2 regions of the Acuticoccus sp. I52.16.1 genome follow, and region 2 is predicted to be linked to the other one. Evidence: riboswitches for the same ligand, from Rfam matches in the RefSeq annotation. Region 2 holds a riboswitch; the other holds the start of a gene.
What was found. A riboswitch is a leader RNA that binds a small molecule or an ion and turns the genes downstream of it on or off. The one in region 2 is predicted to bind thiamine pyrophosphate.
Positions count from the first base shown of each region.

Region 1: linked by a shared signal. The riboswitch ahead of thiE (thiamine phosphate synthase) and the one ahead of thiC (phosphomethylpyrimidine synthase ThiC) in region 2 are both predicted to bind thiamine pyrophosphate.

Region 1 is NZ_CP094828.1:411-6,928, forward strand. Features, by position in the region: gene MRB58_RS00010 (dihydrodipicolinate synthase family protein) at 212-1,159, shown strand; gene thiD (bifunctional hydroxymethylpyrimidine kinase/phosphomethylpyrimidine kinase) at 1,219-2,016, opposite strand; gene thiE (thiamine phosphate synthase) at 2,013-3,455, opposite strand; TPP riboswitch at 3,450-3,547, opposite strand; gene MRB58_RS00025 (Lrp/AsnC ligand binding domain-containing protein) at 3,658-3,894, shown strand; gene MRB58_RS00030 (hypothetical protein) at 3,956-4,651, opposite strand; gene MRB58_RS00035 (uracil-DNA glycosylase family protein) at 4,903-5,571, opposite strand; gene cobT (nicotinate-nucleotide--dimethylbenzimidazole phosphoribosyltransferase) at 5,568-6,518, opposite strand, start outside.
Region 2 is NZ_CP094832.1:55,733-62,250, forward strand. Features, by position in the region: gene repC (plasmid replication protein RepC) at 516-1,844, shown strand; gene thiC (phosphomethylpyrimidine synthase ThiC) at 1,817-3,619, opposite strand; TPP riboswitch at 3,716-3,838, opposite strand; gene MRB58_RS24330 (ABC transporter substrate-binding protein) at 4,187-5,203, shown strand; gene MRB58_RS24335 (ABC transporter ATP-binding protein) at 5,230-6,024, shown strand; gene MRB58_RS24340 (ABC transporter permease) at 6,037-6,518, shown strand, end outside.

The DNA of each region.
Region 1 (6,518 bases), on a different replicon from region 2:
GCGACGACGGCATCACGGTCGACATGGGGCAAGGAGCGGCGAGACATGACCTCATCAAAGCATATGTTCTCGTTGTGTTCCATACCTAAATCGGCGCCGTGGCTCCCTTGCGGCGCATCGCGTCGCATCGGGGACGTTGCGGTCTGGAGCCGGCCGGGGTTGCATGGTAGCTGACCGGAAACTGATGTGCGCAATGATGCAGGAGAAGCTGGTGGCTCATCGTCTGACGGAGGACGCGCGCGGCGTCTACATCATCTCGGCAACCCCGTTCACCGACGACGGCGCCATCGACCACACCAGCATCGACAAGCTGACCGACTTCTACCTCGAGAGCGGCGTCGACGGGATCACGATCCTGGGCATCATGGGCGAGGCGCCCAAGCTGACGGGGCCGGAGTCGATCGCGGTGCTGACCCAGGTGCTGGAGCGCGTCGACGGGCGCGTGCCGGTGATCGTCGGCGTCTCCAATCCGGGGCTCGACAACATGTACGCCCTCGCCGAGACGGCGATGGACAAGGGCGCGGCCGGCGTCATGGTCGCCCCCAATGCGGCCGCCAAGACCGAGAGCAACGTCATCAACCTGTTCGAGGTGATCGGCAAGAAGCTCGACGGTGTGCCGATCGTCTATCAGGACTTCCCCCTCACCACCTCGATGCCGATCTCGGCGGGCGGGTTCGCCGCGCTGGTGGAGGCGGTGCCGAACGTCGTGATGCTGAAGCACGAGGACTGGCCGGGCCTTCCCAAGCTCACCGCGGTGCGGCAGACGTCGCAGCAGCGCGGCACGCGGCGTGTCTCGATCCTGTGCGGCAACGGCGGCCTCTACCTGCCGCAGGAGCTGGCCCGCGGGGCCGACGGCGCGATGACCGGCTTCGCCTACCCCGAGATGCTGGTCGAGGTGGTCAAGCGCTTCCACGCCGGCGACCAGGACGGCGCGGAGGACGTGTTCGACACCTACCTGCCGCTGGTCCGCCACGAGCAGCAGCCGGGCTTCGGCCTCGCGGTGCGCAAGGAGATCCTGCGCCGGCGCGGCATCATCGCCTCCGCCGCGACGCGCGCGCCGGGCCCCAAGCTCGACGCCACCGGCCATGCCGAGCTGACGCGGATGATGGAGCGCCTTGCCCGCCGGCTCGACGGTGGCATGGCGGCCGCCGCGCAGTAGGCCGCGGCGAGACCCCCGAAGGACGAGGACGAGGCCCGCGTCACGCGACGCGGGCTTTTCTATTGCGCATCCTGCCAGAGGGCGTGGAAATGATGGACCGGGCCATGGCCGTGACCGATGGACAGCCGGTCCGCCGCGGCGATCGCGCCGGAAATATAACGCTTCGCACCGGCGACGGCGTCCGCGAGGCCGGCCCCCTTCGCCAGATGCGCCGCGATCGCCGAGGAGAGCGTGCAGCCGGTTCCATGCGTGTTACGGGTGGCGACGCGCGGCGAGGTCAACCGCTGGCAAACCCCGTTGACGCACAGGATGTCGACGCTCTCGCCCCCTTCCAGGTGCCCGCCTTTGAGGAGGATGGCCGGACCGCGATCGGCCAGCGCCAGCGCCTGCTCGCGCATCTGCGCCTCGCCGGTCGCCTCGGCCGTGCCCAGCAGGACCGCCGCCTCGGGCACGTTGGGTGTGACGATGGTCGCGACGCCGAAGAGCCGCTCGCGCAGCGCCGCCACCGCCTCCTGCGGCACCAGACGATGGCCGGAGGCGGACACCATCACCGGGTCGAGCACCACCGGGACCGGAACCGCGGCCAGCATGTCGGCCAGCCGGTCGATCAGGGCGACGTCGGCCAGCATGCCGATCTTGATGGCCGCGACGTCGAGGTCGGACATGACCGACGTGAGCTGGTCGGCGACGAAGTCCGCCGGGATCGGAAAGACCCCCTGCACACCGATGGTGTTCTGCGCCGTCAGCGCGGTGATGACGCTGGCACCATAGACGCCCAGCGCCGCGAAGGTCTTCAGGTCGGCCTGGATGCCCGCGCCGCCGCCGGAGTCGGAGCCCGCGATGGTGAGCGCGATCACGAGGTGGCCTCGTCGCTGCGTGCTCCGGCGAACGCGCGTCGCAGCGCCTCGGCCGCCGCGCGCGGCGAGGCGGCCTTGGTGATGGCGCTGATGACGGCGATCCCGTCCGCCCCGGCGCCGGCGAGCGCCTCGGCCCGCGCCTCGTCGATCCCGGCGATGGCGATGACCGGCAGGTCCGGCCGGCGCCGGCGCAGCCGTTCGGCGATGCGGCGAAACCCGTCGATGCCGATCGGCGGGTTGGGGTTCACCTTGCTCGTCGTCTCGAACACGCCGCCGACCGAGGCATAGTCGATCGGCTGGTCGTCCGCGGCGACGGCCTCCTCCAGGGTGTGGATCGTCAGGCCGATGATGGCGGTGGGGCCGGCGATCTCGCGCGCCTGCGCCGCCGTCAGGTCGCCGTGGCCGACATGGACACCGGCCGCACCCGCCGCCCGCGCGACGTCGGCCCGGTCGTTCACCAGGACGGGGACCGGCGAGGCGGCGACGAGGGCGCGTACCGCCGCCACCTGCTCGGCGGTGGAGCCGGTCTTGTCGCGCCACTGCACCAGTGTCACGCCCCCGGCGGTCGCCGCGCGCACGGTGCGCAGCGGGTCGGGCTCCCCTGGGCCGAGGAGCAGGTAGAGCCGCGGGTCGAGCGGCGGGGCGACGACGCGGATGCGGGCGGCGATGTCCTGCGCGTCGGCGGTGCCGATGGCGTCCAGCAGCGCGGTGGCGAACGATCCGGGGCCGGGGTTGCTGGGGGCCACCATCTCGCCGGAGACGTTCATCAGACTGAGGCCGGCGATCGCGGCCAGCAGCGGATCGCTCTCGATCGCCAGCATGGATGCGATCAGCATCCCCGCCGCGCACCCGGTGCCGGTGACGCGGGCGAGCTTGGACGTCCCGTTGGCGAGGTAGAGCGTCCGGTCGCCGGCGGCCGTGCGCACCGAGATGCGGTCGACCGCCCCGCTGGTGACGGCGACGGTCCCGTCCGGCACCGGGCCGAGCGCCAGCATCTCGGCCGCGTTGCCCTTCACGACCTTCGGTTCGTAGGCGAGCAGCTCTCGCGCGAAGGCGAGCCGGGCGGGCACGCGGTCGACCTTGACCGGATCAAGCATGAACGGCGTTCCGGTGCGCACGGCCGACAGGATCCCCGCCCGGCGCGCCGAATCGAGCATGCCCAGGTTGACGCAGATCGCGCCCGATTTGGCGGCCATGGGGCGCACCTCCTCGGCGTCGACGGTCATCGAGATGTCGACCCCGGCGGCGGCGGCGACGTTGGCGACGAGGGGCTGGGCCACCGGCGCGACGAGCGCATGGACGCGAGGGCGGGCCATCGCGAGGCGGCCCAGCGTGGCGGCGACGTCGGCGACGGGGAAGGCCGGTGCCGTGACCGGACGGACCGCCGGCGCGGTATCGGGCGCGGCGGCGACGGACTGAGCGATAGATGGTGGCGTCACGCGGTCTCCAATCCCTTCGCCGGCATGACCCGGAGCAGGTTCGAGGGGTCGGCACGCGGCCTCTCAGCCCGAAGGCACCCCCTTGGACGATTCAGTTCCTCGATATCTAGTGGGTTTTCCGGCCATCGCCAACACCCGGCGGGGTTGCCGGGCGGGATCGTTTGGCGCATCAACGGGCAGCGGGAGGAGCCCAGAGGACCCTATGACGCCGTTCTTCATCCTCATCAAATGCCAGCTCGGCCGGTCCTACGAGGTCGCCAACGCGTTGGCCGACGCCGAGATCGCCTCGGAGATCTACTCCACCGCGGGCGACTACGATCTCATCGTGAAATTCTACGTCGACCGGGACACCGACATCGGCCACTTCGTGAACGAGAAGGTGCACGCGGTGCCGGGCATCCTCGACACCAAGTCGATCATCACCTTCAAGGCCTTTTAGCCGGCCGCCCGTGGGCCGGCAGCCCGAACCGCACGACGCCGCCCGCGAGGCGGCGTTTTCGTTACTGGGTCCGGGGCGCGAAGTCGAAGGTCTGCGTGCCGCGGGCGGCCGCGGCGCTCGGCGGCGGCAGCGCGAGGCCGCCGGCGGCGGGGAGGGCCTGCGCCGCCGTGGGCGCCGGCGCGTAGGCTCCCGGTGCCGGGGGCACCACCGCGTAGGCGCCGCCGCCCGGCACCACGAGCCCGCGATCGGCGACGTCGGTCGCGGTGGCGGGCGTGTCGGACGCGCGGGTCACCTGGCGCGTGGCGGGCGAGCGAGAGGGCGGCGCGGCGGTCACCGGCACGCCCTGCTGCAGGACGCCCTGCTGCACCGAGGTCGGCACGAGGCGGGCCTGGCTCGGCGTGCCGCTGATCACACGGCGTGTCGCCGGCGACAGAAATTGTATCGCGTTGATGCTTTGCAGCCCGCTGTAGCAGGTGAAGGAAACGCGGATATCCGCCCCCTCCTCCGCCGCGACCAGCAGCCGCCCGGTCTCGAACAGCCACTTCGGCCGGTCGCGCTCGTAGACGTATTCGTTGGACGGGCAGGCCGACTGCGGCGCCTGCGCCATGATGGCGATGGTCTTGAAATTGTCGACATAGACCTCGGCGACCTGACCATCGAGGAAGATGCGCCCGGTGTCGCGCGTTTCGACCTGCGCGGGCGGGAGGTCCTGGCTCTGCGCCAGAGCCGGAGCGGACAGCCCGAGTGCGAGTAACAAGCCTGTGCATAAACGAGCGGCGTCGTACTTCATACCATCAATCCCAGGGCGTCCGCGGTTCTCACAGTATAGACACGAGGCCGTTGATTTTCCAGACGACGAATGCCGTGACGCGGCGCACCTTAATTAATAGTTAAGGCTGTTCGCGCCGCGATCTGCTGGGCCGACACTTCGTGCCCCGGTGCGCGATCGCGGCACCGCCCGCCCCCCGCCACGTTCCTACTCCGGCCGAGCACCGGGCCGCGCACGGCTCACCCGCTCGCGGCCAGCAGCGCGGCGACGCGGGCGCGCAGCTCCGGCACCTGCTCGGCCTCGAACCACGGATTGCGCCGCAACCACGCGTTGTTGCGCCACGAGGGATGCGGCAGCGCCATCACCGTGCGCGGGGCGGTCGCGGCGGCGATCTCGCGCCAGGATGCGACGACGTCGGTCAGCGTGCGGCGCCGCGTGGCCGGCAGATGATAGTCGAGCGCGTAGCGGCCGATGCACAGGAGGAGTTGCAGCCGCGGCAGCACGGCGAACAGCGCGTCGTGCCAGGTGGCACGGCACTCGCGGCGGGGCGGCCGGTCACCGCCGTTCTTGTCGAGCCCCGGAAAGCAGAAGCCCATCGGGATCACGGCGATGCGGCTGGCGTCGTAAAAGGTCGCCTCGTCAACGCCCATCCACCCCCGTAGCCGCACGCCGGACGGGTCGAAGAAGGGGCGCCGTGCCCGGTGCGCCAGGTTACCGGGCGCCTGCCCGCACACCGCGATCCGCGCCGTCGCCGAGAGCTGGAAGACCGGTCGCGGCGCCTGGGGCAGCGGGGGGCCGACCGGCGCCCTGACGCACCGGTCGCAAGCGTTGATGCCCGCGACGATCTCCGCGAGCGCCGCATCGTCCGCCCGCCGCCGCACGTCGGCGGGGGGCGGTCGTCCGGTCACGCCGGACCGTCGACGCCCGCCTCGGCGAAGGTCGCCATCCCCGAGTGGCAGGCGGCGGCGGCCTTGACGATGCCCATGGCGAGCGCCGCCCCGGTCCCCTCTCCCAGCCGCATGCCGAGGTCGAGCACCGGGTCCGCGCCGAGCGCGTCCAGCGCGCGCACGTGCGCCGGCTCGGCCGAGCGATGGGCGAAGATGCAGTGCTCGATCGTCCCCGGCCCCATCGCGTCGACCACCACGGCGGCGGCGGTCGCCACGAACCCGTCCACCACCACGGCGACGCCCTGCATGCGGGCCGCCAGGATCGCGCCGGCCATGGCGGCGATCTCGCGCCCGCCGATGCGCCGCAGCAGCACCAGCGGGTCCCGCTCGCCGGCGACGCGTTCCACCGCCTGGTCGATCACCGCCGCCTTGCGGGCCAGCGCCTCGCCGGCGACCCCGGTGCCGGGGCCGGCCCAGTCGCCCCCCGTGCCGCCCAGGATGGCGCAGCACAGCGCGGCGGCGACGGTTGTGTTGCCGATCCCCATCTCGCCCAGCCCCAGAAGGTCGACGTCGTTGGCGATCGCCTCCAGGCCGAAGGCCAACGTCGCCGCGGTGTCTCGCTCGGAGGTGAAGGCGTCCTCCACGGCGATGTCGCCGGTCGGCATGTCGACCGCGAGGTCGAACACCGAGAGGCCGATGCCGTAGGCGCCGCAGATCTGGTTGATGGCCGCTTTGCCGGCCCGAAAGTTCGCCAGCATCTGCGCGTTCACGCTCGACGGATAGGCCGAGACGCCACGCTCGGCGACCCCGTGGCTGGCGGCGAAGACGACCACGCGCGGTCGGTCCACCGTGGGCGGCGTCTTGCCGGTGACGGCGGTCAGCCACTCGGCGATGGATTCCAGGCGGCCCAGCGAGCCGGCAGGCTTGGTGAGCTGCGCCTCACGCGCGCGGGTGGCGCGCAGGGCGTC
Region 2 (6,518 bases):
ACCATCGGTTCCTCTTGGACGCGGCAGTGCCGTTTTTGACACGGAATTCCTCGTCAAAGCGGATGTGACACGCGAAAAATGATCACCGCGACTCCACAACCGCGTCGGAATCGGTCATTTCTGGAATTGACCCTGAAAACCGCTTCGAAGCGGAACTGAGAACGCAACGCATGAGCCGGCAGCACAGCCCTCGTCACGACACGACCGCTCGTTCCCGCGGGAACGGGACCGGGCGGCCGCGCAGGGCGGGTGCCGCGCGACCGGCGATCGGTGCGTCCGCAGATCCTGGGGCAGGGGGGTCGCCCGAACCGGATTTCAACGAGGGTGTGAAGTCCATGACGTAACCCGGCAAAACGAAAGGCCTCGAAGCGGGAACTTCGAGGCCTTGGGTCTCACCACGTGAGTGGCGATAAGATCGTCTGGACAACGCTCTTATGCCATCGCGACGCACGGCGTGTCAACAACACCGAGCCCGGTGAACGGCTCAGTTTTGCCCAGATTCTGGAGGCAGAGAGATGCACTTGGCATCCTCCGGGCGACGGCTGCTGCGGCCTGCCGCAGTGACCGCGGGACGGCTCGCGCTCGGCACCATACCGGCCGTCAGCCGCAGGGACTTGTCGGCCGTCTTCCGCATGGCCGCCGAAGCTCTCACGCTCAAACCGAGCCCCCGGCTCGTCCTGTCCGAGCTGGTCGCGAGCTGGGGCGAGCAGGCGACGGACCGCCTGCTGGTGTGGCCGTCGAACGCCCATCTGGCACGCCGGACGGGACTGTCGGAGCGGTCGCTGCGGCACGCCTTCCGCACCCTGGCGGACTACGGCCTCCTCGTCGCCAAGGACTCGCCCAACGGCAAACGCTACCCCGTGCGCGACCGCGCGGGGGCGATCGTCGACGCCTACGGTTTCGACCTGACCCCACTTTACGCCCGCCGGTCGGAGTGGAGCGCGCGGGTCGCCGAGCAGAAGGCGCGCCGTGCCGAGGCGAAGCAGGCGTTCGACCGGTTGACGGTCGCGCGACGCAGCACCGCCGAGGCCCTCGACGCGCTGGCCGAGGATCATCCGGCCATCCCCCGCGAAACGCTGCAAGCCCGGTACGCCGCCCTCGTCACCCGCACCCCGCGGCGCGGTCCGACACCGCCGCCGACCGAACTTCTCGACGCGTGGACAGACCTGCGGGCGACCGTCGAGGCGGCCTACTACCATGCCGGCACTGACGGTCGTTCTTGCCGGCACAATGAGTCTCAGATCGAATCTTCTGTTGAACCGAACCCGCCTGTGGACGATCCGGCGGACACCCCGGATCTCCCCGCCGTCATTCTTGCCAGCGGGGAGGGGGGCCGCCGACGGGCCGAAACCGCGTCGACGACGCAGCCCACCGCACCCGAACGCGCCGTCGCGCCGGAACGGCTCCCCTTCGTCGTCGACGACGCCTGTCCCGTCGTCCGACTGTGCGGGCAGGCCCCCGTCAGCGAAGGAGACCTCATCGCTACCGGACGCCGATTCCGCCCCATGCTCGGTGCCGATGAAGCGGTTTGGAGGGAGGCCGAGACGACGTTGGGGGCGGTGCGAGCCGCCACCGCCGTCATCTACGTCACCCAACTGTTCGAGGACGATGTCGCCCGCCACGGCGAAAGCCGGATCCGCAACCCGGGCGGCTACCTGCGGGCCTTCGTCCGCATGGTGGCCTCCGGGTCGATCGACCTGACGGCCGACCTCCTCGCCATGCGCCGCAGGCGGCTGGCCGATCCCTCCGCGGCGCCGCAAGGCCCCGCAGGGACGGCTGGCATCGACGCCGCGCGCAGTGCCGGCCGGTCACCGACTCATCGCGCGTCGTCCAGCGGGAGGTAGAGCGTGCCCCCCTCGCGGAATTTCTCCGCCATCTTCGCCATGCCCTCCTTCTGCGCTTCGGCGCGGATGTCGTGGCTGATCCGCATCGAACAGAACTTCGGCCCGCACATCGAGCAGAAGTGCGCCACCTTGTGCGCCTCCTTCGGCAGCGTCTCGTCGTGCATGGAACGGGCGGTGTCCGGGTCGAGGGAGAGGTTGAACTGGTCCTCCCAGCGGAACTCGAAGCGCGCGCGGCTCAGCGCATCGTCGCGCAGGCGCGCGGCGGGGTGGCCCTTGGCGAGATCGGCCGCATGGGCTGCGATCTTGTAGGTGATCACGCCGGTCTTCACGTCGTCGCGGTCCGGCAGGCCGAGATGCTCCTTCGGCGTCACGTAGCAGAGCATCGCGGTGCCGAACCAGCCGATCATGGCCGCGCCGATGCCGGAGGTGATGTGATCGTAGCCCGGCGCGATGTCGGTCGTCAGCGGACCCAGCGTGTAGAACGGCGCCTCGCCGCAGACCTCGAGCTGCTTGTCCATGTTGGCCTTGATCTTGTGCATCGGCACATGGCCGGGGCCTTCGATCATCACCTGGCAGTCCTTCGCCCAGGCGACCTGCGTCAGCTCGCCGAGGGTCTCCAACTCGGCGAACTGCGCGCGGTCGTTGGCGTCGGCGATCGAGCCCGGCCGAAGCCCGTCCCCCAGCGAAAAGGAGACGTCGTAGGCGCGGGCAATGTCGCAGATCTCGTCGAAGTGTTCGTAGAGGAAGCTCTCGCGGTGATGGTGCAGGCACCACTTTGCCATGATCGAGCCACCACGCGACACGATCCCGGTCACGCGGTCCACCGTCATCGGCACCATGTGGAGCCGTACGCCGGCGTGGATCGTGAAGTAGTCGACACCCTGCTCGGCCTGCTCGACGAGCGTGTCCCGGAAGATCTCCCAGGACAGGTTTTCGGCGATCCCACCCACCTTTTCGAGCGCCTGATAGAGCGGCACCGTGCCGATGGGGACCGGCGCGTTGCGGATGATCCACTCGCGGATGTTGTGGATGTTGCGGCCGGTGGAGAGGTCCATCACCGTGTCGGCGCCCCAGCGGACGGCCCAGACCATCTTCTCCACCTCCTCGGCCATGGAGGAGGTGACCGCCGAGTTGCCGATATTCGCGTTGATCTTGACCAGGAAGTTGCGCCCGATCGCCATGGGCTCGGCCTCGGGGTGGTTGATGTTGGCGGGAATGATCGCCCGGCCCCGCGCCACTTCCTCGCGTACGAACTCGGGGGTGACGTGGTCGGGGATCGTGGCGCCCCAGTCCCTGCCGTCGCGCGCCAGCGCCTCCTTCGCGGCCTCGCGGCCGAGATTCTCGCGGATGGCGACGAACTCCATCTCCGGCGTCACGATGCCGGCCCGCGCGTAGGCCATCTGGGTGACGGCCCGGCCTTCGACCGCCCGGCGCGGTGCGTGGGGCACCGGAAACTCCGGCACCTGGCGTCGAGCGTCGGCGAAGCCATTGTCCTCGGCCCGCACGTGGCGGCCGGGGTACGGCGCGGTGTCGCCGCGCGCCGCCACCCAGGCCTCGCGCAGCCGGGTGAGGCCGTCGCCGATGGCGATGGTGGCGTCGGGATCGGTGTAGGGACCGGAGCTGTCGTAGACGGTGACGGCGGGCTCGCCGGCGGTGGGGTGCAGGTCGATCTGCCGCATCGGCACGCGAACGTCCGGGTGCAAGGTGCCACTGCACCACACGCGCCGGGACGCCGGCAGCGGGCCGGTGGTGACGGTCGGGGTGTGGTCGTTCATCGGTCGGAGCCTCCATAGCTCGAAGCGTTGGAGACCCAGTTCCGCGTCGAATGGAGGAGAGCCGCGCGATCCGCCTGTGACGGTTGCGGCCGGGGCCGCGCAGCCGATGCACCATCCCTACGCCAGTTTGAACTGGATCAGGTTCATCGGGTCACTGCGCTGCGCCGGACGGCGCCGTCAGTATCTCAGCCCCCTGTCGGGACCCCCCGGGTGAGGGGAGGAGACTGCGCGCCGCCTCGGGCGGTGTCAATCATTGGGGACGCACCGGGGCGGCCCGAGATCGACGGCCGATGCGGCGGATGGGCGGTCCGTGGGCAGGAGGTGCCGCATGCGGCGGCACGGGATCAGCCCGCGGCGGCAACGACATGGCGGGAGGGCAGGGCGAGACCCGCCCGCACGGCGCGGCCGTGCCCCTGCGGCGAGTTCCTGCGGGGGTCGGCGGCGGATGGCATGCCGTTTGCTGCAGCACCTATCGCGACCCGTTCGCGCACCGGCCTGGCGGCGGTGTCCGGACACGGATCCAGTTCCCCTGAACACGCGGCGACCCGGTCCCGCGAAGGAGAGAATATGAACGGTCTTTCGAGCCATGTCTCGGGCGTGCGAGGCGTCTTCGTCGCGACGGGTCTCGCGCTGGCGGCGGCATTCGCCTCGACGGCGCCCGTCGAGGCGCAGGAGCTGAAGGAGGTCAACTTCAGCGAGGCGGTCCACAACCTCGGCTACATCAACCTCTACGTCGGCATGCACGCCGGCATCTTCGAGAAGAACGGCCTGAAGATGAACGTCTCCGCCGCCGGCGGCGACACGCAGACCTTCGCCGCCGTCCTCGGCGGCTCGGCTGACTTCGCCATCGGCGACGCCACCATGGCCGTCATGAGCCGCGAGGCGGGCGGCCCCGGCATGGTCGTTGGCACCGTCGTTCAGCGCGCGCATTATTTCGGCGTGTCGAAGAACCTCGACGTCATCACCGACCCGAAGGACTTCAAGGGCCTGACCATCGTCACCTCGCCCGAGCCCAACACCAACTACTCGGTCGCCAAGAAGATGATCGAGGACGCGGGTCTGACGGTCGGCGGCGACGTGACCATCCTGCAGGTCAGCCCTGGCACCGAGATCGGCGCCATGCTCGCCGGGCAGGCCGACATGGCGATCGCCTATCAGCCGAGCGTCGCCTCCGCCGTCGACCAGGGCGCCAAGGTGGTGTTCGACTTCTCCAACTACGTCGGCCCGTTCTGCAACACCGGCATCATGGTCCTGCCGGCCACGATCGAGAACGACCCGGAGATGGTCCAGGCGCTCGTGACCTCGTTCGAGGAAGCCTCGCGCATGACCTATGCGGACCCGGACTTCGCCAAGGAAGTCGCCCGCAAGGAGTTCCCGGACCTGCCGGGCGAGGTCGTCGACGCGGCGATCGACGCCGAGCTGGAATACCTGATCCCGGCCGAGCACGTCGTGGTCGAGAAGGATCAGTGGGAGAACCTGATGGCGATGCAGGAGTATCTCGGCAACATCAAGGGCACGATCTCGTTCGACGAGGTGATCGACAACTCCTTCGCCGAGAAGGCGATGGAAGAGGTCGACGGCTGATCGCCGCGTCCGGCGCCGCCTCACCCGTGGCCGCGACCAAACCCGCCCCCGAGGGCGCGCCGAAGCTTTCGGCGCGTCACCTCGCCTTGACCTTCGACGACGGGCGCCGGCGCGTGCCCGTCATCGGCGACGTCTCGTTCGACCTCCATGCGGGCGAGGTGGTCGCCATCGTCGGCCCCTCCGGCTGCGGCAAAACCACGATGCTCAACGCCGTGTCCGGCCTCCTGAAGCCGACCGGCGGCGAGGTGACGTGGAACGTCGCCATGACCAAGCGCCGCCCGCGCATCGGCTACATGCTGCAAAAGGACCTCCTGTTTCCCTGGCGCACCGCCAAGGGCAACGTCATGCTCGGCATGGAGATCCGCGGCGACACCGGCGCCAAGGCGCACGAGAAGGCGCGCGCGTTGCTCGACCAGCTCGGCCTGCACGGCTTCGCCGACGACTACCCCTCGACCCTCTCCGGCGGCATGCGCCAGCGCGTCGCCCTCGCCCGCACGCTCATCCACGACCCCGAGGTGCTGCTGCTGGACGAGCCGTTCGCCGCGCTCGACTTCCAGACCAAGATCCTCATCGAGAGCGACACCGCCAAGCTGGTGCGCAGCGAAGGCCGGGCGCTGCTCCTCATCACCCACGACCTCGAAGAGGCGGTGTCGATGGCCGACCGCGTGATCGTCCTCACCGGACGCCCGACGCGCATCAAGTCGACCTACACGATCGAGCTGGGCGGCGACCGGACCGACATGATGGCCGCGCGCGAAAGCCCCGACTTCGCCGACTATGTGCGCAGCATCTGGCGCGACCTCGATGTCGCCCAGCACTGAGGAGCGCTTGCGATGACGACCACCACGGCCGACACCCCCGACGCCGTGTCCGACACCAGCGAGGTCAGCCGGACCGGGCACGCCGTCCGCCGCCGGGCGATGCGCGGGCATGCCATGGTGATCGCGACGCAGGTCGTCCTGCTCGCCGTGCTGCTCGGCCTGTGGGAATACGCCACCTACGCCGACAAGCAGACCGCCTTCATGTTCGGCTCGCCGAGCGCGATCTTCGGCTTCCTCGTCACCATGGCGTCCGACGGCAGCCTCTTCCGCGACACCTGGGTCACCGGGCTCGAGACCGTGCTCGGCTTCGTCGTCGGCAATGTCCTCGGGACGGTGATGGGCCTCGCGCTCTGGTATTCGCCGTTCGTGTCGCGCGTCGTCAGCCCGTTCATCGTCGCGCTGGGGTCGATCCCGATCATCGCGCTGGCGCCGATGGTCATCATCTGGTTCGGCACCGGGCTCTCGTCCAAGATCGCGATGGCGACGTTGTCGGT